Regions from separate parts of the Streptomyces sp. NBC_00009 genome, predicted to be linked through region 2. Evidence: riboswitches for the same ligand, from Rfam matches in the RefSeq annotation. Region 2 holds a riboswitch; each other region holds the start of a gene.
The links. Region 2 has a riboswitch for cyclic di-AMP ahead of OHA58_RS08195 (M23 family metallopeptidase). Riboswitches for the same ligand answer to the same signal wherever they lie in the genome.
Positions count from the first base shown of each region.

Region 1 (7,210 bases), 820 kb from region 2:
CACCGTGGACGACGCCCCGACGCTGATCCGCTTCCCGAAGGAGTCGGTCGGCCCCGAGATCCCGGCGGTGGACCGGATCGGCGGCCTCGACGTACTGCACCGGGCGGACGACCCGGACGTCCTGCTGGTCTCCGTCGGCGTGATGGCGCCGGTGTGCCTCCAGGTGGCGGAACTCCTGGAAGCGCGCGGCATCAACTGCACGGTCGTGGACCCGCGGTGGGTCAAACCCGTCGACCCGGACCTTGCGCCCCTCGCCGCACGGCACCGGCTCGTCGCCGTCGTCGAGGACAACAGCAAGGCGGCCGGCGTCGGCTCCGCCGTGGCGCTCGCGCTCGGCGAGGCCGAAGTCGACGTACCCGTACGGCGGTTCGGGATCCCCGACCAGTTCCTCGCGCACGCCAAGCGCGGCGAGGTGCTCGCCGACATCGGGCTCACGCCCGTCGAGATCGCCGGGCGGATCGGCACCAGCATGGCCCGCAGGGCCGAGACCGCGGCCCTCGTGGCCGGCAAGGAGAGCGACGACGTATGAGCAAGGAGTTCGATCTCGCAAGACTCCTGGCCGACCGCGGCGCCGAGCGCTACGAGCTGCACGCCAAGTACCTCAACCACCAGCTCCCGCGCATGCTGCACACCATCGGCTTCGACAAGGTCTACGAGCGGGCGGAAGGCGCCTACTTCTGGGACGAGGACGGCAACGACTACCTGGACATGCTCGCCGGGTTCGGCGTGATGGGCCTCGGCCGGCACCACCCCGTCGTCCGCAAGGCGCTGCACGACGTCCTCGACGCCTCGCTCGCCGACCTCACCCGCTTCGACTGCCAGCCGCTGCCGGGCCTCCTCGCCGAACGGCTCCTCGCCCACAGCCCGCACCTGGACCGGGTCTTCTTCGGCAACAGCGGGACGGAGGCCGTCGAGACGGCACTGAAGTTCGCCCGGTACGCCACGGGCCGGCCCAGGGTCCTGTACTGCGGTCACGCCTTCCACGGACTGACCACTGGGTCTCTGTCCGTGAACGGCGAGTCCGGATTCCGGGACGGCTTCGCGCCGCTCCTGCCGGACACGGCGGTGCCGCTCGGTGACCTCGACGCCCTGCGCGCGGAGCTCGCGAAGGGCGACGTGGCAGGGCTGATCGTCGAGCCCATCCAGGGCAAGGGCGTCCACGGGACACTGCCCGGCTATCTGCGCGCCGCTCAGGAGCTGCTCCACCAGCACAAGGCGCTGCTCATCGCGGACGAGGTGCAGACGGGCCTCGGCAGGACGGGCGACTTCTACGCCTACCAGCACGAGGAGGGCGTCGAACCCGACCTCGTATGCGTGGCGAAGGCGCTCTCCGGCGGCTATGTGCCCGTCGGCGCGACCCTCGGCAAGGACTGGATCTTCAAAAAGGTCTACTCGTCCATGGACCGCGTCCTCGTGCACTCGGCCAGCTTCGGCTCGAACGCGCAGGCCATGGCCGCAGGGCTCGCCGTGCTCTCCGTGATGGAGAACGAGGAGGTCGTCGCGAACGCCCGGGTGACCGGTGAGCTCCTGAAGTCCCGGCTCACCGCGCTCGTCGACCGCTACGAGCTGCTGAGCGACGTACGCGGCCGCGGCCTGATGATCGGCATCGAGTTCGGGCGGCCGAAGTCGCTGAAGCTGCGCAGCCGCTGGACGATGCTCCAGGCCGCGCGCAAGGGTCTCTTCGCGCAGATGGTCGTCGTGCCGCTGCTCCAGAAGCACCGGATCCTCACGCAGGTCTCCGGCGACCATCTGGAGGTCATCAAGCTGATCCCGCCGCTGATCATCGGGGAGCGCGAGGTGGACCGCTTCGTCGAGGCGTTCACCGCCGTCATGGACGACGCGCACTCGGGCGGCGGGCTGATGTGGGACTTCGGCAAGACGCTGGTGAAGCAGGCGGTCGCCAACCGCTGACCGCTTCGTAAGGCCACTTCCTGAAGAAGGTCGCTGTACGAAGGTCGCTGTTTGCCTCTGGGGCAAGAAATTTGCCCCAAAGGTACGGCTCTGGCTCAATCGACGATATGAGCCCTGCCCCTCCGGAGCCGGCTCCGGAACCCACGGAGCTGCCCGCCGTCGCCCCGCAGCTGCGCGAACTCCGGCGCCGCGCCGCCCTGACCCTGGAGGCCGCGGCCCGCGCCGCCGGGCTCTCGCCCGCGCACCTCTCCCGCCTGGAGACGGGCCGCCGTCAGCCCTCGCTCCCGATGCTGCTCGCCCTCGCCCGCACCTACGGTACGACGGTCTCCGAGCTCCTGGGCGAGACGCCCGCCGACAGGGACGCCGTCGTGCGCTCCGGCGACATGGAGCCCACCGAGGCGGGCGGCTGGATCTACCGGCAGGCGGGCGCCCCGGGGCGCGGCATGCAGGCCTTGCGCGTGCACGTGCCGTTCGGAGCCCAGGGCGACATCGTGCGGGTCCACCCCGGTGAGGAGTGGCTGTACGTCCTCGAAGGGCGGCTGCGGCTGCGCCTCGGCGATACCGCGTACGCGCTCGCGCCGGGGGACAGCGCGCACTTCGACTCGCTCACCCCGCACCGGATCGCCGCCGCCGACCGCGACGGCGCCGAGCTCCTCTTCGTACACACCCTGCTGCAGAGCCCGTCCGCCGCGCTGTGTCTCGGCCCGGCGACGGGCGGCGGCGAACGGACCCAGGGAGGCCCTCGATGAGCGCAGAGCCCAACGACGTGACCGAGCCCGAGCGGCAGCCCGCCCGGCGTGACATTGAGGACAAGCTCCCGCGCGGCATCTGGGTGCGCCTGCTTGTCTACGTCTTCGCCGGGCACCTCGTCGCGGGCTTCATCTATCTGCTGTTCACGCTGGGGGCGTCACGCGGGTGACGCGCGGGTGACGCGCCCCGCGTGTGGACCGGTGAGCCTCAGTCGAGGAGGCGCTCGCGCAGCCGCTCGCGCCGGGCGGGGGAGAGCTTGAGGCCTTCCTCCAGGTAGCGGTCGGTGGAGCCCCAGGTCTGCACGACCTGCTCGAAGGCGGCCGCCAGATACGTGGCGCGGGCGTCGAACAGCGGGCTCAGCAGCTCCATGACTTCGGGGGACATCGCGTCCTTCGAGGCACTGCTGCGGTGCACCTTGTAGCGGCGGTGCGTCGCGTTCGACTCCAGGTAGTCCGCCTCGATGGCGTCGCGCTCCACACCCACGGCCAGGAGCGTGACCGCTATCGACAGCCCCGCGCGGTCCTTGCCCGCCGCGCAGTGCATGAGCGCCGGCACGCTGTCCTCGGCGAGGGAGTGCAGGACCTGGCTGTGCTCGGCGGTGCGCTCCGTGATGATCGCCCGGTACGACGTGATCATGCGGTTCGCGGCCTGGCCCTCGGCGAGGGCGGCGCGCAGGTCGTCGAGGTTGCCGTCGCGCACCATCTGCCAGAACTCGGCGCCGTCCGCCGGGTCGGTCAGCGGCAGATTCACGTTCCGCACGCCGGGCAGCGTGACGTCGGGGCCTTCGAGGCGCTGGTCGGCGGCGTTGCGGAAGTCGAAGATCGTGTGCAGCCCGAGCGAGGAGAGGAACGCGGCGTCCTCGTCCGTGGCGTGCGCGAGGTGACCACTGCGGAACAGCACGCCCTGCTTGACCCGACGCCCGTCCACGGTCGGGAGACCACCGACATCGCGGAAGTTGCGCACTCCGGCCAACTCGGGCTCGGTGGACGGGACCTGCTGCGTCACGGGGGCTCCTCCCGGTCGGCCGCGGCGCTGCTCGCCTGCGGGCGGCTTCGACGATACGACATGGCTGCCAGGGGCAACCATGTGAGAGGCGGCTGGTGATTGAGTGTCGAATGCCCGAAATAAACCGATAGATAGGTAATCAAGCTTTATGGGATAACTGACCCTGAAATACAGCCACATGGTGGCCGATAGGTGAGCAGGGTCATAGCGGTGACCGTGCGTGGCGGCGGGGCCGAATGAGTTTCCAGTAGGTATCGCAGTTGCAAAGATCGTGAATCGACGGAGCGTGACGGCCTTTTCCGGAATGGATCATTTAAGGATCAAGAACCGGAATGCCCGGGGGAATTCGCGGCTTGTCCCCGCGCTCCCCGCTCGCTTACGTTCGGCGCAATCCGGACGGACCGCCTAATCCTGCCGCCGCCCGGAATCCGCACATCGATCCGTGCTCGGCAGGAGTGGGGGACCCAGGTAGACCGCCGTTTCCGGGACACCGGAAACGGCTCGGGGTGAAGCCGTGCCCGAAAGGGGCGCGGCCGGGCAGTTCCAGCCCGAACCCGACAGCTCACCTCGCAGGCGACGGAGAGGAATCCCCCATGCCCGCGAAGGGTAAGCACCGTCGTCCCAAGTCCCAGGGCTTCGCACGCACGATCGTCGTTGCCGGAGTGGGCGGCGTCGCGCTCGCGCTGCCGCTGATGGGTGCCGCCGGCGTCCACGCCGCGACTCCCGCGGTCGCCCACTCGGTCGTGAAGGCCGCGCCCGCCGCCAAGACCTACACGGTCAAGGGCGGGGACAGCCTTTCGAAGATCGCCGACGCGCAGAACGTCAGCGGCGGCTGGAAGAAGCTCTACGCCGACAACCGCTCGGCCGTCGGCGGCAACCCCTCCCTGATCCACCCGGGCCTGAAGCTGACGATCGGCCAGAAGGCCGCGGCTCCCGCCGCGAAGTCCTCGGCCACCGCCACGCAGGCTTCCGCAACCAAGGCCGCCACCGCTTCCGGTTACACGCTGCCCGTCCAGAGCGCCTCCATCGGCACGGCGTACAAGACCGCGGGCAGCATGTGGTCCAGCGGCTACCACACCGGTGTCGACTTCGTGGTTCCGACGGGCACTCCGCTCAAGGCCATAGCCGCGGGCACCGTCGTGTCGGCCGGCCTTGACGGTGCGTACGGCAACGAGGTCGTCATCCAGCACGCCGACGGCAAGTACTCGCAGTACGCCCACATGTCGTCCCTCTCCGTCTCGTCCGGGCAGACCGTGACCGAGGGTCAGCAGATCGGCCTCTCCGGCGCGACCGGCAACGTCACGGGACCGCACCTGCACTTCGAGATCCGCACCACCCCGAGCTACGGCTCGGACGTGGACCCGGTCGCGTACCTCCGTGCCCACGGGGTCTCGCTCTGACTCCGAAGGTGTGACGTCGCTCCGACCCTGACGGTGTGACGTGAAGGTGTCTCGTCGAGGCGTGACGTGAAGGGGCGGGTCCGGTTCCGGGCCCGCCCCTTCGTCGTGCCCCTTCGTCGTGTCCCGTCGTATTCCTGAAATCGCGAAACTGACCGGGTGGGCTATATCACCACCCGTCAACCCCTTCCTACGGTCGCGTAGGTCACATCGCAGGGTGAAAGATGTGTGGTCGTGGCAAACGAATCGAGATCACTCAGCGGCGGCACGATTCGGTCCTACGCGGCGGTGGGGGACAGCTTCACCGAAGGCGTCGGGGACCCCGGTCCCGACGGGGCCTTCGTGGGCTGGGCCGACCGTCTCGCCGTCCTCCTGGACGACCGGACCCCCGAGCACTCCTTCCGGTACGCGAACCTTGCCGTGCGCGGCAAGCTCCTCGACCAGATCGTGGAGGACCAGCTCCCGCGGGCCGTCGAACTCGCCCCGGACCTGGTGACCTTCGCCGCCGGCGGCAACGACATCATCCGTCCCGGCACCGACCCCGACGACGTCGCGGAGCGCTTCGAGAAGGCCGTGGCCCGGCTGACCTCCGCCGTCGGCACGGTCATGGTGACCACCGGCTTCGACACCCGGGACGTCCCGGTCCTCAAGCATCTGCGCGGCAAGATCGCGACGTACAACGGGCATGTGCGCGCGGTCGCCGACCGCTACGGCTGCCCGGTGCTCGACCTGTGGTCCCTCAAGACCGTCCAGGACCGCCGTGCCTGGGACGACGACCGGCTGCACCTCTCGCCCGAGGGGCACACGCGGGTCGCGCTGCGGGCGGGGCAGGCGCTCGGCGTCGAGGTGCCGGCGGACCCGGACCAGCCGTGGCCGGCGCAGCCGCCGCGCGGCACGCTGGAGGTGCGGCGCGACGACATCCACTGGGCGCGGGAGTTCCTGGTGCCGTGGATCGGCCGACGGCTGCGCGGCGAGTCGTCCGGGGATCATGTGGCGGCGAAGCGGCCGGATCTGCTGCCGCTCTGACGGGAGTTGCGCGCGTCATGGGGGAGCTCGCCCTTGGGGGCGGCTCCCCCGCGTCATTTCTGCGCGGTCACCCCGGGCTCCCTTCGGAGCCCGACGTCGTGGCGCCGTCAGCCCGCCGTCGTCGCCGTCAGGTCCGCCCGCTCGAGTCCCAGCTCGCGGGCCAGCGCGTCGTCGACCCACTCCTGCATGCGGGTCCGTGAGACCGTCCCCGTATACGCGGTCATCTGCACCGCGAGACCGTCGAGGAGCGCCGTCAGGCGCAGTGCGGCGCCCGCCGGGTCCGGGCAGCGGAACTCGCCCGCCGCCACGCCCTCCGCGACGACCTCCGTGAGCGCCGCCTTCCACTGCTTGTCCAGGTCGCGCGTGACCTCCCGCAGCGCGGGCTCACGCAGTGCCGCGGACCAGCCCTCGATCCACAGCCGCCACCCCTTGGCCTGCCCGGTCGGCGCGTACCAGCGCACGGCCGAGCGCAGCCGGCGCAGCGCCGTCGTGCGCTTGCCCAGCAGCTTGCGCAGATGCGCCAGGTCGCCCTCGGCGGCGTGCGCGAACGCGGCCGAGACGAGCTTTTCCTTCGTCGAGAAGTGGTACAGAACCAGCGCGTTGCTCACCCCGAGCGCTGCGGCGACGTCGGCGATGCGCACGGCTGCCACGCCCCGCGCCTCGATCTGCTCGATGGCGGCACGCAGCAACTCTTCGCGCCGCTCGGCCACGCTCAACCGCACTCTTGCCACGCGGTAACCCTACACACGGGCACCGGCGGTGGGGGCCGAGCGGCGAACCCGGCGTGAACGCCTCGTGCACGACTCTTGACAGTGCCCAGTGGTGCCCGTCACAGTCTCGCTTACTGACTGGCCGTTCAGTCAATAGGGCGACTGGGGAGCCGGTCCGGCACCGTCGCAAGAAGAGTCGCAGCACCGTAGCAAGAAGAGTCGCAGCACAGTCCGAGAACAACCGTCACGCCCCGTGCCCCGTCGTGCAGCAGGAGTTTCCCCGTGACCCAAGCGCCGCCGATACCGCCGACCGAGCCGTCCGCCAAGGGCGCACCCGACCTGCCTGACCTGTCTGAGGGCTGGGGTGAACAGCGCTCCCGGCTCAAGAAGGACCTGCGCAGGCTGGACGTG
Region 1 covers NZ_CP108312.1:1,007,164-1,014,373, reverse strand. The annotation lists gene dxs (1-deoxy-D-xylulose-5-phosphate synthase) at 1-529, shown strand, start outside; gene OHA58_RS04645 (aspartate aminotransferase family protein) at 526-1,911, shown strand; gene OHA58_RS04640 (helix-turn-helix domain-containing protein) at 2,019-2,660, shown strand; gene OHA58_RS04635 (DUF6126 family protein) at 2,657-2,830, shown strand; gene OHA58_RS04630 (tyrosine-protein phosphatase) at 2,869-3,666, opposite strand; cyclic di-AMP (ydaO/yuaA leader) riboswitch at 4,075-4,255, shown strand; gene OHA58_RS04625 (peptidoglycan DD-metalloendopeptidase family protein) at 4,260-5,066, shown strand; gene OHA58_RS04620 (SGNH/GDSL hydrolase family protein) at 5,298-6,089, shown strand; gene OHA58_RS04615 (TetR/AcrR family transcriptional regulator) at 6,197-6,820, opposite strand; gene OHA58_RS04610 (APC family permease) at 7,082-7,210, shown strand, end outside.
Region 1: it holds a riboswitch for cyclic di-AMP, as region 2 does, so the genes downstream of both, OHA58_RS04625 (peptidoglycan DD-metalloendopeptidase family protein) here and OHA58_RS08195 (M23 family metallopeptidase) in region 2, are expected to answer to the same signal.

Region 2 (7,210 bases):
CAGTGGCCGCCTCGTCGGGTCCGGGGGCGGGCAGGGTCTGCCGTACGTCGATGCCGTAGCGGGCGAGGAGGGCGCGGGCGTCCTCGGGGGCGAGCTCGGCGCCGCGCGGGTCGTCGTCCTTCGCGAGGAGCGCGGTGATGAGCTCGGCGGCGCCCGTCTCGTCGATGCCGTCGTACTCGGGGACCTTGCCGGGCTCCGCCGCGTCGCGCCGCCACTGGGCGTACTTGACGGCTTCGGAAAGGGCGCGGACGGCGCGCTCAGCGGCAGGATAGGCGGGGATGAGCGCGGGCGTCGGGGCGGGCTCGTCCGTGGGCGGGCGTCCGGCCGGGAGGCCGCCGGGGGGCCTGGCGAGCGCGCGGGGACCGGTGCTGGTGGCCGCGGAGAGTGCTTCGGCAAGGCCGCCGAGCTCCACGTGCACGACCAGGACGGGCTTGGTGGGGGTGCCGGCCGCGGCCGAACTGAGCGCCTCGGCGAGCGCCGCGTCCTCAGCGGTCGACTCCCCCACCGCCGGCATCGCCGTGACGACGACCGCGTCGCACTTGTCGTCCGCGAGGGCCTCGGTGAGCGCCGCGTGGAAGTCCTCGGCGGACGCCGCGGTCGTCAGGTCCCGCGGCGGCTTCGGCCGCAGGCCCTCGGCGAGGCAGACGTCGTACGTGAGGAGGCCCAGCGACTCCGAGTTCCCGAGGATCGCCACACGGGGGCCCGGCGGGAGGGGCTGGCGGGCCAGCAGCAGGCCGGTGTCGACGAGTTCGGTGATGGTGTCGACGCGGATGACACCCGCCTGGCGCAGCAGGGCGGAGACGGTGGCGTACGGCAGGCGCGTGGCGCGGACCGCGTGGCCGAGGGGCGCGATGCCGCTGTGCCGGGCGCCCTGCACCACGACGAGGGGCTTCGCGGCTGCCGTGCGGCGGGCAAGGCGGGTGAACTTGCGCGGGTTGCCGATGGATTCGAGGTACATCAGGGCGACGTCCGTGTCCGGGTCGTCGTACCAGTACTGGAGTACGTCGTTCCCGGACACGTCCGCGCGGTTACCGGCGGAGACGAACGTCGACACACCTGTCACTCCGGTCACGCCGCCGCCGCGCCGCTGGAGGCGGGCGAGCAGCGCGATACCGATGGCTCCGGACTGGGCGAACAGGCCCATGCGGCCCGCGCGCGGCATCTCGGGCGCGAGCGACGCGTTGAGCCGCACCCCGGGCGAGGTGTTGATGACGCCGAAGGCGTTCGGCCCGATGAGGCGCATGCCGTACGAGCGGGCTTGGCGCACCAGTTCGCGCTGGCGGGCGCGGCCCTCGCTGCCGGACTCGGCGTATCCGGCGGAGACCACGACGATCCCCTGCACGCCGTGCTCTCCGCACTCGGCGACGACTTCGGGGACGTACCGCGCGGGGACGGCGACGACGGCGAGGTCGACGGGCTCGGCGGCGTCGATGTCGTGGACGGAGCGGTGGGCGGGGACGCCGTCCAGGTCGCGCAGATCGTCGGGGAACGCCCTGTTCACGGCGTGGAGGCGGCCGGTGAAGCCGGCGTCGCGGAGGTTGTCGAGGACGCTGCGGCCGACTCCGCCGGGCGTACGGCCCACGCCGATGACGGCGACGGATCCGGGGGCGAGAAGCCGGTGCACCGAGCGCGCCTCGGCGCGCTGCTCGCGGGCACGCTGCACGGCGAGCGAGGCCTCGGTGGGTTCGAGGTCGAACTCCAGGCGGACGACGCCGTCCTCGAAGTGGCGCTTCTGGGTGTATCCGGCGTCCGTGAACACCTTGATCATCTTGGTGTTGGCGGGCAGGACCTCGGCGGCGAAGCGGCGGATCCCGCGCTCGCGGGCGACGGCGCCGATGTGCTCCAGGAGCGCGGACGCGACGCCCCGGCCCTGGTGGGCGTCCTGCACGAGGAAGGCGACCTCGGCCTCGTCGGCGGGGGCGGAGGCGGGCATTCCCTGGGCGTTGATGCGGTCGTAGCGGACGGTCGCGATGAACTCGCCGCCCACGGTGGCCGCGAGGCCCACCCGGTCCACGTAGTCGTGATGGGTGAAGCGGTGGACGTCCTTGGCGGACAGGCGCGGGTACGGCGCGAAGAAGCGGTAGTACTTCGACTCGTCAGAGACTTGCTCGTAGAAGTTCGTGAGCCGCTCGGCGTCGTCGATGGTGATGGGCCTGATGCGCGCGGTGCCGCCGTCGCGCAGCACCACGTCTGCTTCCCAGTGGGCGGGGTATGCGTGCCGGTCCGACGGGGTCTGCATGGGCCAAGCGTACGGCGCGACAGTGACAGTCGTACGGGTCGCGGCGCGAGCGGGCCGAAGGCACGCTATGAGGGCCGACGGGCGTGTGTGGGCGGTACGTAGGACCCACATCGGGCACGTCCACCGGTGTGCGAGACTGGTCTAGACAACCGTGAGAATCCTGAAGGGCAGCATCACATGGCTGAGCGCCGCGTCAACGTCGGCTGGGCCGAGGGCCTTCACGCCCGCCCCGCCTCCATCTTCGTCCGCGCGGCCACGGCGGCCGGCGTCCCCGTGACGATCGCCAAGATCGACGGCACCCCCGTCAACGCCGCCTCCATGCTCGCGGTGCTCGGCCTGGGCGCCGGCGGCGGCGAGGAGATCGTCCTGTCCTCCGACGTCGAGGGTGCGGACATCGCGCTCGACCGTCTGGCCAAGCTGGTCTCCGAAGGGCTCGAGGAGCTTCCCGAGACCGTCTAGTACGGGCCGGTACGGGGTCGCTCAGTATTGACCCGTACCGGGTCTCTGGATTCTTGGGCGCCGTTCACCGCTCGCAGAAGATCGCGCCACATAAAGGGTCTGTTCGGATTTTCCGAGCAGACCCTTTTTCTCTCTGCGGCCCTGTTCTCATAATTCCGGGGCAGCGGAAACAGAGCCCTTCGAAATGGGCCGCCCTCTTTGTATACGGCGCCTCTGTTAATGCTGGAGCCCCACTGTGTTGACGGGATGTTGCGAAGTCCTCACACGGCCACCCGGGCGGGGGGCGCGCAAGCGGTGGGCGACCGCGGCGCGCTCCGTGTGCTGCGCCGTGAGCGCCCGCGCGCGCTCCACGTCTCCGCGCGCCACGGCGTCCACGATCGCCCCGTGCTCGGCCCAGGAGTCGGCGGGCTGCGCGGGCTGCTCGACGGTGTACATCCACGCGATCTTGTGGCGGAGCTGCGTGAGCATCGTGATCAGCCCCGGGCTGCCGGACGCCTGCGCCAGCGTCTCGTGGAACCAGCCGCCCAGCGAGCGCAGATCCTCGCTCTGACCTCGCCGGGAGCGCTCCTGGCCCAGCCTGACCAGGCCTCGCAGCACCTTCAGGTGCGCCTCGGTGCGGCGCTGCGCGGCGCGGGCTGCGGCGAGCGGTTCGAGGAGCATCCGGATCTCCAGCTGGTCCGCCGCCTCCTGCGTGGTGGGTTCGGCGACGCACGCGCCCGCGTGCCTGCGGGTGACGACGAAGCCCTCGGCCTCCAAGGTGCGCAGCGCCTCGCGCACGGGGACACGGGAGACGCCGTAGCGGCGGGCGAGCACCTCCTCGGTGAGTCTGCCGCCGCGCTCGTAGACACCGGAGACGATGTCGTCGCGGATCGCCGTGCATACCGAGTGCGCCGGAATGCGCATGAACCGACCTCCGCATTAATCCCCGCGAAACGCGGTAGACAGTCGCTCGTACAGCGCGATTGAAGTCCGTTCAGCGCGCTTGCCCAGCGACTCTATTCCAGCGGGCGCGAATTTCCGACGGCAGGCCGTAATCCATGGATATTTTTTGGACAGCGCCGCCGGGAACGAACGACCGTGTCGGTAACGAGCGCGTCGGTAACGCCGAAAGCCCCGGCTCGGTGAGCCGGGGCTTTCGGTGCGTTGGCGCGAGTACGCGGCGAAGGTCAGACGTTGACGCCGTGCGAGCGCAGGTACGCGACGGGGTCGATGTCCGAGCCGTACTCGGGGCTCGTGCGCGCCTCGAAGTGGAGGTGCGGGCCCGTGACGTTGCCGGTCGCCCCGGAGAGGCCTATCTGCTGGCCCGGGATGACCGCCTGGCCGACGGAGACGCCGATGGACGACAGGTGGCCGTACTGCGTGTACGTACCGTCGTTCATCTTGATGACGATGTTGTTGCCGTAGGCGCCGCTCCAGCCGGCCTCCACGACCGTGCCCGCGCCCACGGCGTGGACCGAGGTGCCGCTGGCGGCGTGGAAGTCGATGCCGGTGTGGCTGCCGGAGGACCACAGGCCGCTGCTGGCCTTGTACGCGGTCGACACGTACGAGCCGGTGACGGGCATGACGAAGGCGTTCAGGCGCTTGCGCTCGGCCGCACGGGCGGCCCGCTCCTTGGCCTCGCGCTCGGCCTTGGCCTTGGCAGCGGCCTTGCGCCGGTCCTCCTCGGCCTTCTTCTTGGCCGCGGCCTCGGCCTTCTCCTTCGCGGCGGCCTCGTCGGCGGCCTGCTGCTGGGCGGCGGCCTGCGCGTCGATCTGCTCCGCGAGGGAGTCACCGATGGAGATGGCCTTGGTCAGGCCGGTCTGCTCAAGAGACGCGTCGTCAGCGGCGAGGGCGGGGGCAGCGAGGCCTCCGATGACACCGGTCGTGGTGAGCGCGGCGACGCCGGCGACCTGCGCGGTGGTACGCGTGACACGGCTCGGGCGACGGTGCTTCCCGGTGGCACGGGTGAACGCCATGGAGTGGCTGATCCTTTCCTTCCTTCTCGCCTACCGGGTTAGCTGACGGGTTCGGAGCAGGAAGGTCTCCTACGGACCCCCTTCAGGGAAGGGTGCCCGATTCACCCCAGGGACGGTGGGTCCCCGGCTCCCCCGGCTCGCGCCTTGGGGGACTCGGCGATGACTGTCCGGTGCCGCGGGCGCGGCGTACATCTGGCGGACAGCCGGACCGACGCTAAGCGGGGCATCTTTCAATCAACAAACGGAACCGGGCTTTTGTAGCGCATGCCACAGGGCAGACAGGCAACCACTGGTTCAATTCGGACATACAAGGGCCCCGGTGGTCATCTCGCCCACCGGGGCCCCTCGTTGCACACCGGTCACGGTCAGCCCGTGACGACGGTCACCTCTCCGATGCCGAGCGCCCTGACGGGCTCCTCGATCTGCGCGGCGTCACCGACGAGCACCGTCACCAGACGGTCCATCGGGAAGGCGCTCACGACGGCCGCGGTGGCCTCCACGGTGCCCGTCGCGGCGAGCCGCCGGTACAACTCCGCCTGGAAGTCGTCCGGCAGGTGCTGCTCGACCTGGTCGGCGAGCGTCCCCGCGACGGCCGCGGCGGTCTCGAACTTGAGCGGGGCGACGCCCACCAAGTTCTGTACGGCCACGTCCCGTTCGGCGTCGGTGAGGCCCTCCGCGGCGAGCGTGCGCAGCACCTTCCAGAGGTCGTCGAGCGCCGGACCCGTGTTCGGCGTGTCCACGGAGCCACTGATGGCGAGCATCGCGACGCCCGTCCCGTCCGGCGCCGAGCGCAGCACCTGGCCGAACGCCCGCACGCCGTAGGTGTATCCCTTCTCCTCGCGCAGGACGCGGTCCAGGCGGGACGTGAGGGTGCCGCCCAGGCAGTACGTGCCGAGCACCTGCGCCGGCCACACCCGGTCGTGCTTGTCGGCGCCGACGCGGCCGATCAGGATCTGCGTCTGCACCGCGCCCGGCCGGTCGACGATGACGACCCGGCCGGTGTCGTCGGCCGTCACGGGCGGTACGGGGCGCGGCTCGGCCGTGTTCCCCGTCCAGGCGCCCAGCGTGTCCGCGAGCAGCGCGTCGAGGTCGATGCCCGCGAGGTCGCCCACGACGACCGCGGTGGCCGTGGCGGGGCGCACGTGCCGGTCGTAGAAGGTGCGTACGGCCGCCGCGTCGATGGCCGCGACGGTCTCTTCGGAGCCCTGGCGCGGGCGGGACATGCGCGCGGTGGCCGGGAAGAGCTGCTTCGAGAGCTCCTTGGCGGCGCGGCGGCCGGGGTTCGCCGTCTCGTGCGGGATCTCGTCGAGTCGGTTGCGCACGAGACGTTCGATCTCGCTGTCCGCGAACGCGGGTGCCCTGAGGGCGTCGGCGAGCAGGCCGAGCGCCTTCGGCAGGCGGGAGACGGGGACCTCCAGGGAGACCCGTACGCCGGGGTGGTCGGCGTGCGCGTCGAGGGTGGCGCCGCAGCGCTCCAGCTCGGCGGCGAACTCCTCGGCGGCGAGCTTGTCGGTGCCTTCGGAGAAGGCCCTCGCCATGATGGTGGCGACGCCGTCGAGCCCGGCGGGCTCGGCCTCCAGGGGCGCTTCGAGGTTGATCTCGATGGCGACGACCTGCTGGCCCGGACGGTGGCAGCGCAGCACTGTGAGGCCGTTGTCGAGGGTGCCGCGCTCGGGCGCGGGGAACGCCCACGGCCGCGCCGTGCCGGCCTGGGGCTGCGGGTGGAAGTCCATGGTCGCGAGCTCGGTCACTTGCCGGCCTCCTCGTCTGCGGTCCCGACTGCGGTCTCGTCCGTGGTCGCTGCGGCGGTCTCGTCCGTCGCCCCGCCGGCGATCTCGTCGGCGGTCTCGTCGGCCTCTTCGGGGGCCGTGGGCTCGTAGACGAGCACCGCGCGGTTGTCGGGGCGCAGATGGGCCTTGGCCACCTCCTGGACCTCCTCGGCGGTGATGTCGAGGACGCGCTGGACGGCGGTCAGGGCGAGCTGCGGGTCGCCGAACAGGACGGCGAACCTGCACAGTTCGTCGGCGCGGCCCGCGACCGTGCCGAGCCGGTCGAGCCACTCGCGCTCCAACTGGGCCTGGGCGCGCTCCATTTCCTCCGGAGTGGGACCGTCGGCGGCGAACCGTGCGAGCTCCTCGTCGACGGCCTCCTCGATCACCGGGACCTCGACGTCGCCGGACGTCTTCACGTCCAGCCACCCCACGGAGGGCGCCCCCGCGAGCCTCAGGAGGCCGAACCCGGCGGCGACGGCGGTCTGGTCGCGGCGGACGAGACGGTTGTAGATCCGGGACGACTCGCCGCCGCCGAGGACCGTCAGGGCCAGGTCGGCCGCGTCGCACGCGCGCGAGCCGTCCTGCGGCAGCCGGTAGGCGGCCATCAGCGCGCGGGCCGGGACCTCCTCCTCGACGACCTCACGCACGCCCTCACCGATCCGGTCGGGCAGGGAGCCGTCGCGCGGGGGCTGCTTGCCCTCGTGGCGCGGGATGGAGCCGAAGTACTTCTCGACCCAGGCCAACGTCTGCTCGGGGTCGATGTCCCCGACGACCGAGAGGACCGC
Region 2 covers NZ_CP108312.1:1,831,974-1,839,183, forward strand. The annotation lists gene OHA58_RS08180 (GNAT family N-acetyltransferase) at 1-2,239, opposite strand, end outside; gene OHA58_RS08185 (HPr family phosphocarrier protein) at 2,417-2,698, shown strand; gene OHA58_RS08190 (GntR family transcriptional regulator) at 2,915-3,601, opposite strand; gene OHA58_RS08195 (M23 family metallopeptidase) at 3,865-4,653, opposite strand; cyclic di-AMP (ydaO/yuaA leader) riboswitch at 4,666-4,822, opposite strand; gene OHA58_RS08200 (M16 family metallopeptidase) at 5,019-6,404, opposite strand; gene OHA58_RS08205 (M16 family metallopeptidase) at 6,401-7,210, opposite strand, start outside.

Region 3 (7,210 bases), 2.3 Mb from region 2:
CTAGTTTCTACAGCGCTGTAGAAGATCAGTACGTGCCGATCGAGGAGAGACATGGCCCTGTGGGATCGCTTCAAGGAGTCCGCGTCGACGATGCAGACGCAGCTCATGGCGAAGAAGAACGACCTGAAGAGCGGCGCCTTCCGTGACGCGAGCATGGCGATGTGCGCGCTGGTCGCCGCGGCCGACAGGAACGTCGACCCGGCCGAGCGCAGCCGCGTGGCCCAGCTCATCTCCACGAACGAGGTGCTGCAGAACTTCCCGGCGGACCAGCTCCAGAGCCGCTTCGACGCGAACCTGAACAAGCTGACCGCCGACTTCGACTTCGGCAAGGTCAGCGTCCTCCAGGAGATCGCCAAGGCGAAGAAGAAGCCCGCCGAGGCGCGCGCGGTCATCCAGATCGGCATCGTCATCGGCGGCGCCGACGGCGACTTCGACAAGACCGAGCAGGCCGTCGTCCGCGAGGCCTGCCTGATGCTCGACCTGCCGCCGCACGAGTTCGACCTGTAGAGGGATACACCGAAGGCCCGGAACCAATGGTTCCGGGCCTTCGGCCTTCAGTAGCGGGGACAGGATTTGAACCTGCGACCTCTGGGTTATGAGCCCAGCGAGCTACCGAGCTGCTCCACCCCGCGTCGGTAAACACGACTCTACGCCATTGCGGCGACAGAATGCGAATCGGTTGCCCAGGGTTCCGTGATCCGCCGCCCGGGACCCCTTTCACCCGGTCGGTCCCGCCAGGTCGCCCGCCGCCTGTCCGGGGTGAACCCTGGGGTGGGTGCCCGATGACGTGCGCAGACGCGGGACCGACGCGGACGGTGGCGGGAGACGAGCGGTGGGGCAGCGAGGTGGACACGGGCGAGAGGCGGAGCAGGGCCTGTCCCGGGCCCGGTTCTTCGTACGTCTGCTGCCCGTGCTGCTCATCATTGCCGGGGCGATCTACGACTACGTCACGCCGTCGACGTTCACCGGCGTGCCCCTGTTCACCGCCGCCCCGCTCGTCGCGGCCCCGTTCTTCTCGCCCCGCGGCACCTTCCTGACCGGCCTCGCGACCGTCGCCGTCGTACTCGGGGTGCATCTCAGATACACCCGCAGTTATGACACCGACGCCATCACCGAACTCGTCACGGTCGCCACCGTCGCCGTACTCGCCTGTGTCATGAACCGCGTCGTGCGGCGCGGCAGTGAGCAGCTCACTTCCGTGCGCCAGATCGCCGAGGCGGCCCAGCGCGCCGTCCTGCCCGAGCCCGCCGAGCGCATCGGCGGCCTGGAGATCGCGGCCCGCTACGAGGCCGCCCAGGCGGGGGCCTTCATCGGGGGCGACCTGTACGCGGTGCAGGACACCCCGCACGGCGTGCGGCTCGTCGTGGGCGACGTGCGCGGAAAGGGCATGGGCGCGGTGTCCGCCGTGGCCGTCGTCATCGGCGCCTTCCGGGAGGCGGCCGAGCAGGAGGCGACCCTGGAGGCGGTCGCGCAGCGCCTGGAGCGGGCGCTCGCGCGGGAGGGGCTGCGGCGCAAGGGCCTCGACGAGTTCGAGGGCTTCACCACGGCTGTGCTCGCCGAGATCCCGCACGGCAACGGCCTCGTACGCGTCATCAACCGCGGCCACCCGGAACCCCTGCTCCTGGGCGGCGACGGGGCGCTCAAGGTCCTGTCGGCGCCGGAGCCCGCGCTGCCGCTCGGGATGGGAGACCTCGGCACCTGGCCCGACCGTGCGTCCGAGACGGAGTTCCCGAGCGGGGCGACGCTGCTGCTCCACACCGACGGTCTCTCGGAGGCGCGCGACGCGCAGGGCACCTTCTACGACCCGGCGGCCCGGCTCGCGGGGCGGATGTTCTCGGGGCCCGATCCGCTGCTGGCCGCGCTCACCGCCGAGGTCCGCCGGCACACCGGCGGCGGCACGACGGACGACATGGCACTGCTCGCGGTGAGGCGGCCGTGAAGCAGCCGTGAAGCAGCGGTGAGTGCCGTCATCACCTTATGTAGTCGAACGGCGTCGCTGCGCATAACATTTGACAAACCGTCAGATGAACGGCCCGTTCCGACGGCAGGTCAACTCGCCCGGTTCCGCCCGCTCGTGCCCCGTTAAGTCCAGGCCAAAGGCGTTAACGATCAGTCGGAACGGCTTGGAATCGGGCACCGGTGTCTATTAACGTTCGATAACGCAGCGCGGTCGTCCCAGCCGTCACAAGAGATGGCTCCGTGCGCACGCGCCTAATCCCGCAAGGGAGCCGGGGAACCACCAACTTGGGGTGAATCGGACGTCTTTCCTTGCGGAAGGCGTCGGTAGGAGACCTTCCTGCTCCGAACCCGTCAGCTAACCCGGTAGGCGAGAAGGAAGGAAAGGAGCGCGCCCCAGTGGCGTCCAACCGGCCTGCCCCAGAGTTCTCCTATGCGCCGATCGACGAAGAGTTCGGCGAAACGGACGAGCGGACCTGGGAGGAGTGGAACCCCACCGAGGAGTCCGTCCGCCCCGTACGCGGCAGGCACCGCGTAGCCAAGCAGCGCGGCGGTCTCGCGCGCAGCTCCACTGTTCTCGGTGTCGGCGTGATCGCGGCCGTCGGCGCGGGCGGCATCGCCACCGCGCAGGGCGGCAAGCCTCCCGTACACATCTCGATGCCCGACCTCTCGGCCGTCAAGGACTCGCTGCCGGACGCCAAGTCGCTGCCCGGCGTGGGCGCGCTGATATCCGACGGCTCCGATGACTCGTCCGGCCCCTCCGCGAGCCCGCTGACCGAAGCCGGTGTCAGCACCGCGGACGCCCAGCAGGGCACGACCGCCGGTGAGGCCCTGCGCGCCCGCATCATGCAGCAGGCCGAGCAGCAGCAGGACCAGGCCGCCGAGGCCGAGGCCGCAGCCGCCGAGCAGGCCGCCGCGAAGAAGGCCGCCGACGACGCCGCCAAGGAGCGGGACGCCGCCACCGCCAAGGCCGCCGCCGACAAGAAGGCGGCGGAGGAGGCCGCGAAGAAGAAGGCCGAGGCCGAGCGCCTCGCCGAGCTCGCCAAGAGCTTCACGCTGCCGGTCGCCTCCTACACGATCACCGGCACCTTCGGTCAGCCCGGCTCGATGTGGTCCTCCGGCTACCACACGGGTCTCGACTTCGCCGCTCCGACGGGTACGCCGCTGAAGGCGATCCACTCCGGCACCGTCAAGGAGGCCGGCTGGGCGGGCGCGTACGGCTACCGCACCGTCCTGGAGCTGCCGGACGGCACCGAGCTCTGGTACTGCCACCAGTCGTCCCTCAACGTCAGCGCGGGCCAGAAGGTGACCAGCGGCGACGTCATCGGCCGTGTCGGCGCCACCGGCAACGTGACCGGGCCGCACCTCCACCTGGAGGTCCACCCCGGCGGCCAGGCGACCGGGGTCGACCCCGCGCCGTGGCTGCGTTCCAACGGCCTGACGATCTGAGACTCGTAACCCTCCGAACCCCGGCGGTCCTGACGGCAACCCCCCGACGTCAGGGCTGCCGGTTCGCCGTGCCCGGAATATCTTGATCCATATCGGTGTTCTGGCAGGACATGACTTCTCTTCGCAAGCTTGGCTCGTCAGACCTCGAGGTGTTCCCGCTCTCCCTCGGCGGCAATGTGTTCGGCTGGACCGCCGACGAGGCGCAGTCCTTCGCCGTGCTCGACGCGTACGTCGCCGCGGGCGGCAACTTCGTCGACACGGCCGACGCGTACTCGGCGTGGGTCCCGGGCAACAAGGGCGGCGAGTCCGAGACCGTCATCGGCAAGTGGCTGGCCGCACGCGGCAACCGCTCCGATGTCGTCATCGCCACCAAGGTCGGCGCCCACCCCGACTTCAAGGGCCTGTCCCCGAACACCATCAAGTCCGCCGCCGAGGAGTCCCTGCGCCGCCTCGGCACCGACTACATCGACCTCTACTACACGCACTTCGACGACCCGTCCGTGCCGGTCGAGGAGATCATCACCGCCCTCGACGAGCTGGTGACGGCCGGCAAGGTGCGCGCCATCGCCGCGTCGAACCTGACCCCGGAGCGCCTCCAGGAGTCCCTGGACTTCTCCGACCGCGAGGGCCTCGCCCGCTACGCGGCGCTCCAGCCGCACTACAACCTCGTCTCGCGCGACACCTACGAGGGCCGGCTCCAGGAGGTCGCCTCGCGGAGCGGTCTCGCGGCCGTCCCGTACTACGCCCTGGCGGCCGGGTTCCTGACGGGCAAGTACCGGCCGGGCACCGAGGTCGACAGCGCGCGGGCCGCGGGCGCGGGCCAGCACCTGCAGACCGAGCGCGGTGTGCGCGTCCTCAAGGCCCTCGACGAGGTGGCGCAGGCGCACGGCGCCGAGGTCGCGACGGTCGCCCTCGCCTGGCTCGCGTCCCGCCCGACGGTGGCCGCCCCGATCGCGTCCGCCCGCACCGTGGAGCAGCTGCCTGCGCTGGTGGCCGTGGCCGACCTGGAGCTGACGGACGCGGAGCTCTCGAAGCTCACGGAGGCGTCCGCCTGATCCGGAGGCGCTCTCAGTAGCGGTACGGATTGTGCGCGTTGTGCGCGTTGTGCGCGGGGAACTGGGCGACCGGCCCCGCGTACACCGGGCCCGCGTACATCGGCGGCACCCACACGGGCGGTGCGGTGGCGCGGGCCGCGTAGGCGAGGGCGGGGCGGGCCGCGTGGCGCCGCGCCCACAGCTCGTCGAGCAGCTCCCGCTCCCGTACGACATAGTCCGTGCCGGCCCGGCCGCGCCGGCCGCGGTGGCGCAGCAGCGCGAGTGACGTCGCGTACTGCTGGTACTGGGCGACGACCTTGGCCGTCTCCTTGCCGCCGTGGTGCTGTGCGAACTCGCGGGCCAGGCGGCGCGCGCGCATCGAGCCGAGGGCGAACGGCTCGTCCGGGCCGACCCAGCCGGCCGCCGCGTACGCGGGCAGCTCGGAGCGCACGGTGCGCAGTTCGCGCTGGCGGGTCCCGATCGCGAGCCAGGTCAGCAGCCCGAACGCGGGCATCATGAACAGCGCGTAGACCCCGAAGAACCCGAACTGGCCGAACGCCGACGAGCCGTTCCACGTGGCGTGCATGCCCATCGCGAGCAGCAGTCCGGCGATGGGCAGCAGGACGCGCCGCACCGGCCCGCGGCCGGGCGCGGTCCACGCCGCGAAGCCGAAGCCGATGCCGGTGAGCACCGTGAACAGGGGGTGCGCGAACGGCGACATGACGATGCGTACGAAGAAGGTGGCGGCGGTCACCGAGGCCATGCCGGTGCCGCTGTTCAACTGGTCGGTGCCGAAGGCGTTGCCCAGATAGAGGATGTTCTCGGTGAACGCGAAGCCGGTGGCGGTGACCCCGGCGATCACGACGCCGTCGACGATCCCGGTGAAGTCCCGTCTGCGGAACAGGAAGATGAGCAGGACGGCGCAGGCCTTGGCGGACTCCTCGACGATGGGCGCTATGACCGTCGCGCCGAGGGTGTCGGCGTTCGCGGGGTCGGCCGAGTTCGTGGCGATCCAGTGGGTCGCGAAGCTGTTGGCGACGATCGCGATGAGCGCGGCGGCGCAGGCGCCCCAGGCGAACGAGAACAGCAGGTTCCGCCAGGGGCCGGGCGCGACCCGGTCCAGCCAGCGGAAAGCGGCTATCAGCAGCGGGACGGGCAGGACCGCGAGGCAGAGCCCGACCAGGAACCCCTTGGTGCCGGTCTGTTCGCGCACGAGGGCGAGGATCACCAGGCCGGAGAGCGCGAGGAGCGAGACGAGCGCCCAGGCGTGCACGGCCTTCCGCTCCCACCAGCGTGGATGCCGCAGCGTGCCGGGCCCGGGAGCGCCTGCTCCGGGCTGAGCGTGCGGAAACGCATTCGGATACGAGGGATAGGTCGCCACAGCGTTGACCCTAACGAGGGGACGGGCCCGGCCGCGATGGGGTATGTCAGTCCGCGGCGGTGACCGGTGGGGACTGCGGTGCGTGCTCCGCGCGCACGAAGAGCAGGTCGTGGACCACATGGCCCTTGTCCAGGCCCTGTCCCTCGAAGCGCGTGAGGGGGCGGAACGCGGGCCGGGGCGCGTATCCGCCGTCGGCCTGCGTGTTCTCGTAGTCCGGGTGTTCGGTCAGGACTTCGAGCATCTGCTCGGCGTACGGCTCCCAGTCGGTCGCGCAGTGCACGAGGGCGCCCGGCTTGAGGGGGACCTTGGCGAGGCTGAGGAACTCCGGCTGGATCAGGCGCCGCTTGTGATGGCGCTTCTTCGGCCAGGGGTCGGGGAAGTAGACGCGCAGCCCGTCGAGGGAGGCCGCGGGGAGCATTTCGCGGAGCAGGATGATCGCGTCGCCGTTCGCCACCCGTACGTTCGTCAGGCTGTTCCGCTCGGCGAGGGCCAGGAGGTTGCCCTGGCCCGGGGTGTGCACGTCGACCGCGAGGATGCCGGTGTCGGGGTCGTCGGCGGCCATCTGCGCCGTCGCCTCGCCCATGCCGAAGCCGATCTCCAGGACGACGCGCTTCCTGCCGTCGAACAGCTCGTCGAGGTCGAGGACGCGCTGACCGTCGATGTCGAGGCCCCACAGGGGCCACAGCCGCTGGAGGGCGTCCGCCTGGCCGGTCGTGACGCGGCTGCGGCGGGGCTGGAAGCTGCGGATGCGCCGCTCGAAGTGCGAACCGGCGGGGTCGGGCGCGGGCCCGTCCGGGAAGCGCGGCTCGCCCTTGGCGCGTACGGGACCGGAGGCTTCGGGACCGGGGGCCTCAGGGGTGTGGGCTTCGGGGGTGTGGGGTGACTCAGACACAGTGAGGCGATTTTAGACGCCGGATCGGGCCGGGGCCCAAGCTCACGACCTGAGCTCAGGACCCGAGCGCGGCCAGGGCCCGCCGGGCGATCTCGCGGCCGATCGGGAGCGAGGCCGTCGCCGCGGGGGACGGGGCGTTCAGCACATGCACCGTGCGCGGGGCCTCGCGGATCAGGAAGTCGTCGACCAGGGTCCCGTCCCGCAGGACCGCCTGCGCCCGGACGCCGGCGGGCGCGGGCACCAGGTCGTCCGCGGTCACCGCGGGCAGCAGCCTGCGCACCGCCGACGTGAAAGCGTCCCGGGACACCGAGCGGCGCAGCTCCCCGGCCCCGTACCGCCAGTGCCGGCGCGCTATCCGCCAGGAGCCGGGCCAGGCCAGCGTGGCGCCGAGCTCGCGCGGTCTGACCGTCGACCAGTCGTAACCCTCGAGGGCCAGCGCCGGCACCGCGTTCGGTCCGACGTGCACGCTCTTGTCGATGCCGCGCGTGAGATGGACGC
Region 3 covers NZ_CP108312.1:4,137,242-4,144,451, forward strand. The annotation lists gene OHA58_RS18725 (tellurite resistance TerB family protein) at 52-507, shown strand; tRNA gene OHA58_RS18730 (tRNA-Met) at 559-632, opposite strand; gene OHA58_RS18735 (PP2C family protein-serine/threonine phosphatase) at 833-1,939, shown strand; cyclic di-AMP (ydaO/yuaA leader) riboswitch at 2,199-2,344, shown strand; gene OHA58_RS18740 (M23 family metallopeptidase) at 2,356-3,405, shown strand; gene OHA58_RS18745 (aldo/keto reductase) at 3,516-4,460, shown strand; gene OHA58_RS18750 (PrsW family intramembrane metalloprotease) at 4,474-5,820, opposite strand; gene trmB (tRNA (guanosine(46)-N7)-methyltransferase TrmB) at 5,867-6,712, opposite strand; gene lhgO (L-2-hydroxyglutarate oxidase) at 6,768-7,210, opposite strand, start outside.
Region 3: it holds a riboswitch for cyclic di-AMP, as region 2 does, so the genes downstream of both, OHA58_RS18740 (M23 family metallopeptidase) here and OHA58_RS08195 (M23 family metallopeptidase) in region 2, are expected to answer to the same signal.

Region 4 (7,210 bases), 1.3 Mb from region 2:
GGTACGGCGCCTGGCCCGTGCCCAGGAGCGCGACCTGCGGGCCTGGCTCTACAGACCGGAGGGGAACGGGAAGGACGAGGCGGAGGAGCCAGGCACGGTCGCGGAGGCGGTCAAACGCAGCGCGGCCGAGGTCGAGGACAAGCACGGAGTGCCCCTCGAAGTCGTGGTGGTCGGCGACTGCCCGCTCGACGACGGTCTCTCGGCACAGATGCAGGCCGCGCGGGAAGCGATGGTGAATGCCGCCAAGTACGGTGGCGAGGGCGGTGCGGTCCAGGTCTATGCCGAGGTCGAGGAGGAGACGGTGTTCGTGTCCGTACGCGACCGGGGCCCCGGCTTCGACCTCGACTCGATTCCCGTGGACCGGATGGGCGTACGAGAATCGATCATCGGCCGGATGGAGCGCAACGGCGGCACGGCGCGGCTGCGCGCGGTGCCGGACGGTGGCACGGAGGTCGAACTGACCATGAAGAGGGCGGAGAAGACCCCATGAGTGACGAGCAGGTCAAGCCTGATGCGACCGCGGCGAGCGCGCCGGAGACGGAGCCGGTCGGCCGTCACGCACGCGTGGTCCTTGTCGACGACCACCGGATGTTCCGCACCGGCGTCCAGGCGGAGATCGGCCGCACGGAGACGACGGGCGTCGAGGTGGTCGGCGAAGCCGCGGACGTGGACCAGGCGGTCACGGTCATCACGGCCACGCGCCCCGAGGTCGTCCTCCTCGACGTGCACCTTCCCGGAGGCGGCGGCGTCGAAGTCCTGCGCCGCTGCGCCCCGTTGATGGCGGCCGCCGACAACCCGGTCCGCTTCCTGGCCCTTTCCGTCTCGGACGCGGCGGAGGATGTCATCGGCGTCATCCGCGGCGGCGCCCGCGGGTACGTCACCAAGACGATCACCGGCACGGACCTGGTCGACTCGATCTTCCGCGTCCAGGACGGCGACGCGGTCTTCTCGCCGCGCCTCGCGGGCTTCGTCCTCGACGCGTTCGCTTCGACGGACGCTCCGCCGGTCGACGAGGACCTCGACCGTCTGACGCAGCGCGAGCGCGAGGTCCTGCGCCTCATCGCCCGCGGCTACGCGTACAAGGAGATCGCCAAGCAGCTGTTCATCTCCGTCAAGACGGTCGAGTCCCATGTCTCGGCGGTCCTGAGAAAGCTCCAGCTGTCGAACCGCCATGAGCTGACCCGGTGGGCTACGGCGCGGCGCCTGGTGTGACGGTCCGGGGACCGGGGGCGCGCCGTCAGCGGTGCGCGCCGCCCCGTGCCGGCGCCGGGCTCAGCCTCCGCACCGCCCAGCGGTAGTGGCCCAGCGCCTTCCTGATGCCGATGAGGCCCGTCAGCCACATGAAGAGCCCCGCGCCCATCCCGAAGGCGACGTCTCCGTACGTGTCCCGTCCCGGCTCTGCGGTGGCGGCGGCTCCGAGGGATGCCCACAGGCCGAGCGCGCACAGCACGACGGACGACAGGAGCCAGACGGTGCTGACGCCGGGGGAGCGCAGGCGGGCGTCGGACGCCGGGTCGCTGTCCAAGGCGAGCCAGGCGTCAGTGAGTTCGCGTATCTTCCGGTCGCGGCGTATGCCGAGGGCGACGCCGATCACCGAAGGAACCAGCGCGCCCAGGCCGAGGATCGCGAAGACGGGGCCCATGACGAAGACCAGCGGATCCTCGTCCTCGAACAGCTGGATCACCAGGGACAGCAGGGCCCAGCCGACCACGGCGCCCGCCCCGCACAGCCACAGCAGCAGGAGCCGTCCCACCCCGAGATGCCTCTTCCGCAGCTCGTCGAGGGCCATGCCGCGGTCGGTGAGCAGCGTCTGCCGGTCCGGCCACGTACGGAGTTGGACAGGGGGCGGAGGCGGCGGCAGCGCACGGCTAGGCATGAGCCTGACAGTACCGGGGGCGCCGCACCGGCTCACGCCACCCGCGTAGCCCCCGCAAAGGGCATCTGGTCGATCGGGGCGATGCGGACCGGGGCGCTCGGGTTCGGGGCGTGGATCATTTTGCCGTTGCCGATGTAGAGGCCCACGTGGCTGATGCCCGAGTAGAAGAACACCAGGTCACCCGGCTGCAGTTGGGAGCGCGGGATGCGCGGGCCCGCGTTGATCTGGGAGTACGTGGTGCGCGGCAGGGAGATGCCCGCGGAGCGGTACGCGGCCTGGGTGAGGCCGGAGCAGTCGAAGGCGTTCGGGCCCGTGGCGCCCCACACATAGGGGCTGCCGAGGGCGCTGTAGGCGTAGGCGATGGCCGCCGCCGTGCGGGAGTCCGGGGCCTTGGGCAGGGCGCCGGACGGCATGTCGCGGGAGGAGTCCGAGCGGGAGGCGCGGCCGGCCGCGCCGGTGTCGCCGGCGCCCGCTCCGACGCCGGTGCGCTCGGCCGCCGGAAGCTGGTCGAGCAGACGCTTCGCCTCGGCCAGCTTCCCGGTGACCGCCTTCTTCTGCTTCTTCAGCTCGCCCTGCCGCTTGCGCAGCTCGGTGAGCCGGCCGTCCGCCTCGGCGCGCAGCTGGTCGATCTGCCGCAGCTCCCGCTGCACGCGTCCGACCGCGGAGGCCTGCCGGGTGCCGAGCCGGTCGGCGAGCGCCGCGTTGTCGAGGTACCGGGCGGGGTCGGAGGACAGGACGAGCTGGACCGCCGGGTCGAGGGCGCCGGTGCGGTACTGCGCGGCGGCGGCCGAACCGAGCGCCTCACGCTGGGTGTTGAGCCGGTCCGTCCTGCGGGCCGCCTCGTCACGCAGGGAGCCGAGCTTCTTCTCGGCCTTGTCCGCCTTCTCCTTGGCGCCGTTGTACTTCTCGGTGGCCTTCTCGGCCTCCTGGTAGAGCCGGTCGACCTTCGCCTTCACCTGACTCGGGGTGAGCCGGGGGTCCGCGTGCGCCGCGCCGTCCAGGGCGGTGGCGGTCGCCGCGGAGGCGAGAGCGAGGGTCGCCGCGGTGCGGGCCGTGGGGCCGGTGAGCGAGCGCTGTCGGGGCTTGCGGTGCGCTGCCGACACGAGGGGCACGTCCTTCCGGTACGTACTGCTTACGCGTCCGGCGGCGGCCCGCACAGGGGGAGCGGGCCGCCGCCGGACCTTTCTCGGCGGTAGGTGCCCGACTACCGCCCCTGAGCGGGGCGGCGGTGGGGAGCCGGTCACCTGAGGAAGGACGCTAAACCTGACCGTCACGGGTTGGTGATGGATTGTCCGCAACTGGCCCTTGTGTTCCGCGTGTGACCGTATGTGACCGGCGGGGGATCGGTGCGGGCCGGTTCATGGGGGCAGTGAGGCCCCGGCTAGGCTCGCCGGTCATGGACGTACTCATCCACCTCTTCGTCGGCCTGCACATCATCGGCATCGCCTCGCTTCTCGGTGGGTTCCTCACCCAGATGAAGGCGATGGGCAAGGGAACGGCCCGGTTCGTCCCGGCGATGCTGCACGGTGCGCTGACCATGCTGGTCACGGGTGTCGTCCTGGTGGGCCTGAATCAGGCGGACGACAACACCGTGAACAACATCAAGATCGGCGTGAAGCTCGCGCTGCTGATCGTGATCCTCGGCCTCGTGTACGTGAAGCGGGACGACGAGAAGGTGGACAAGGGCCTCTTCGGCCTCGTCGGCCTCCTGACCACCGCGAACATCTTCATCGCGGTGCTCTGGACCTGAGCCGGCGTGCTGCTCCGGACCTGAACGTCCCGATCAGGGTGGCGAGCCACGCGGCCACCGCGATCCACACCAGCACCTGCCCCGGCCCTCTGAGCCAGGGCACATCGGCGGCGGCGCCCACGGACAGTGCCGCCGCCGCTGCCATTCCCAGAGGGAAGACCGTCGACCAGCGCCGCACGTCGTAGCGCGGCCGGGGCCACCGCACCTCCGCCAGCGCCAGCACCACGTACCAGGCCATATCGAGCGCGAGCAGCAGAAAGCTCATGGTGCGCAGGGCGCCCGTGTCGTCCTCGTTCCACAGACCCGTAGCGACGAGCTTCGACGCGGCGAGGGCGGAGATGGCGAGCGCGCCGCCCGCGACCCACTGGTCCCCGGCGCCGGAGGCCACCTCGCGCAGGTCGAAGTGGAGCAGTGCGAAGCAGTACAGGACGACCCCGCCCCAGAAGAGCACCATCCCGGTGTACGCGAGCCAGTGCGCGCCGACCGCGGGCGCGAGCGTCGCCGCCAGGACGACGAGGCCCTGCGTCGCGACACAGCCGAGGAACACGCCCCCCGGCATCCGCGGCTCCCAGCGCCGTACGACGTTGATCAGGAGCGCCGGCCAGACGAGCGCGGCCAGGGCGAGGAGCGCCTCGGCCAGGGTCTGCCAGCCGAACATGGAGATCCGGGTGCCGAGGACGGTCGTCGCCGCGACCGCGGTGAGCGCGGGCGGGGTGCCGGCCTCGGACTGCCAGCGGTCGCGCTCCCGCACCAGCCGGTTCGCGAAGTCCGCCGCGAGGGCGAGCCAGAGGGCCGCGGCGAGCACCAGCATGATGCCCGACAGCACCGAGTGACCGGTCAGGTTCAGGCCGACCGAGATGATGCCGGTGGCCATGACGGCGGCGCCGGCGGCCGGCGGGAGCTGGGACCACGTGGGTCCGGGACGTGAGGTTGCGTTCGGGCCGCGCACCGCCCGAACGTAACCCCACGAAGCCGGTCAGGCCGGGCGCACCACGCTGTGGATCGGCATGTAGTAGATCGACTCGACGCGGACGTTCGCGCCCGGCTTGGGGGCGTGGATCATCTTGCCGTCGCCGATGTAGATGCCGACGTGGCTGATGTCGTCGTAGAAGAAGACCAGGTCACCGGGCTGGGCGTTGGCCGTGGTGACGGTCGTGCCGACCTTGACCTGGTCCCAGGTCGTGCGCGGCAGCGATATGCCGGCCGCCTTCCACGCGGCCTGCGTGAGGCCCGAGCAGTCGTACGAGTCCGGGCCGGTGGCGCCCCACACGTACGGCTTGCCCATCTGTGACTCGGCGAAGTCGATGACCTTCGCGGCCTTGGCGGCGTAGCCGGTGCCGGTGCTTCCGGAGCCCGTACCCGTACCCGAACCGCTGCCGGTACCCGGGTCCTCCTTCTGGCGTGCCTCCTCGGCCGCCTTGCGCTTGGCCTCCGCCTCGGCCTGCTGACGCGCCAGCTCCTCCGCCTTCTTCCTGGCGGCCTCCTGCTTCTTCTTCTCGATCGCCGCGAGCCGCGCCTTCTCCTCTGCGGTCAGCTTCGACAGGAGTTGCCGGGCATCGCCGAGCTTCTGCTGGACGTCCCTCTTCGTGCTCCTGAGCGTGGCCTGCGAAGTGGTCAGCGTCTCCAGGCTCTTGGCCGCCTCGGTGCGCTTCTTCGTGGTGGCGGCCTGCTCGGTCTGGTAGTCGTCGACGGCCTTCTTCTGGCGGCTCGTGAGCCGGCTCATCAGCTGGTCCTGGTCGAAGTAGTCCTGCGCGTCGTCGGCGAGGAGCAGCGTCGCGGTGTCGGAGACGGCGCCCGTGCGGTACTGGGCGGCGGCGAAGGTGCCGAGCTCCTGGCGGGCCTTGTTGAGCTTCTCGGTGCGCTGCGCGACGTCGTCGAGCAGGTCGCCGACGCGCTTCTGCTGCTTGGTGGTGCGCTCCTTGGCCGCGTTGTACTTCTCCGTGGCGACGCCCGCCTGGTGGTAGAGGGTGTCGACCTTCTTCTGGACCTCTTCCAGGCTCGGCTTCGGCGGCGCGGAGGGGGCAGCGGTCGCGCTCTGCGAGAGCAGGGCGATGGACGTGAGGGCCGCCGTGGTGATTCCGACGACAGGGGCCGTGCGGGGACCGGCTGTCCTGCTGCGCGGCTTGCGGTGCGACGCCAAGGGGCGCGTCTCCTTCCCATGACCGCCTACCGGGTTAGCTGTCGGGTTCGGGCGGAGATTCGGAAGGCTGCCCTACGGCCGCGCCCTGACGGGTCGTCGGCCGATTCACCCCAAAGGTCGTGGGTCCCCGGTTCCATGCCTCTCGGCGTACTGAACTCAGCGGGGGCGACCCGTTCGCGGCGCGGTTGCCGGCGGGGGGACGGGCGGCCCGCGGAGCACGCTAGCCAACTCGTGTGGCTGCTGTGAAGGTTGATGTTCGATATGCCCGATACATTTTCGTGACCTTCGGCAATCTTGTTCGTGACCTCCGGTAACTCTCACGGAGGGTGATTCCCGCACTACGAGAGGTGGCCGGGCCCGCGAAGTCGGGGGGAAGTTTCCGGGGCGGCCGTGGGTGTCAGTGGGGCGGCCTAGACTCGTAGAGCGATGAGCAGCCTCTTTGACGACAGCTTCCTGGCGGACCTCACGGCTTCGAAGGCCAGTGAGGAGCATGCCCCGCCGCCGCCCGAGGACGACACGGCTCCGGAGCACGTTCCGGACGACCTGTTCGGCGGGAAATTCGACGTGCCTCCGGCCAGAGACGCGTACTACCGCGGCGGCGCCCCCCGCCCGGCGCTCGACCCGGCGGCGCTCCTCGACGGGCTGAACGAGAACCAGAAGGCCGCCGTCGTCCACGGCGGCTCCCCGCTGCTCATCGTGGCGGGCGCGGGTTCCGGCAAGACCCGCGTGCTCACGCACCGCATCGCGTATCTCCTCGCCGAGCGCGGTGTGCACCCCGGCCAGATCCTCGCGATCACGTTCACGAACAAGGCCGCGGGCGAGATGAAGGAGCGCGTCGAGTCCCTCGTCGGCCCGCGGGCGAACGCGATGTGGGTGTCGACGTTCCACAGCGCCTGCGTCCGTATCCTGCGCCGCGAGTCGAAGAAGCTCGGCTTCACATCGTCGTTCTCGATCTACGACGCCGCCGACTCCAAGCGCCTCATGGCCCTGGTCTGCCGCGACCTCGACCTGGACCCGAAGAAGTTCCCGCCGAAGTCCTTCAGCGCCAAGATCTCGAACCTGAAGAACGAGCTCATCGACGAGGAGGACTTCGCAGCTCAGGCCGCCGACGGCTTCGAGAAGACCCTCGCCCAGGCCTACGCGATGTACCAGTCCCGCCTCCGCGAGGCGAACGCGCTGGACTTCGACGACCTGATCATGACGACGGTAAACCTCCTGCGCGCCTTCCCGGACGTCGCCGAGCACTACCACCGGCGCTTCCGCCACGTCCTGGTCGACGAGTACCAGGACACGAACCATGCGCAGTACGCGCTGGTCAGGGAGCTGGTGGGGTCGGCCGGCAGCGTCCGCGCGGAGGACGAGCCGCCCCGCACGGACGACCTCCCGCCGGCCGAGCTGTGCGTCGTGGGTGACGCCGACCAGTCGATCTACGCGTTCCGCGGAG
Region 4 covers NZ_CP108312.1:3,098,877-3,106,086, reverse strand. The annotation lists gene OHA58_RS13750 (PspC domain-containing protein) at 1-490, shown strand, start outside; gene OHA58_RS13745 (response regulator transcription factor) at 487-1,212, shown strand; gene OHA58_RS13740 (hypothetical protein) at 1,238-1,876, opposite strand; gene OHA58_RS13735 (NlpC/P60 family protein) at 1,909-2,979, opposite strand; gene OHA58_RS13730 (hypothetical protein) at 3,273-3,626, shown strand; gene OHA58_RS13725 (tellurite resistance/C4-dicarboxylate transporter family protein) at 3,604-4,575, opposite strand; gene OHA58_RS13720 (NlpC/P60 family protein) at 4,603-5,766, opposite strand; cyclic di-AMP (ydaO/yuaA leader) riboswitch at 5,775-5,938, opposite strand; gene pcrA (DNA helicase PcrA) at 6,193-7,210, shown strand, end outside.
Region 4: it holds a riboswitch for cyclic di-AMP, as region 2 does, so the genes downstream of both, OHA58_RS13720 (NlpC/P60 family protein) here and OHA58_RS08195 (M23 family metallopeptidase) in region 2, are expected to answer to the same signal.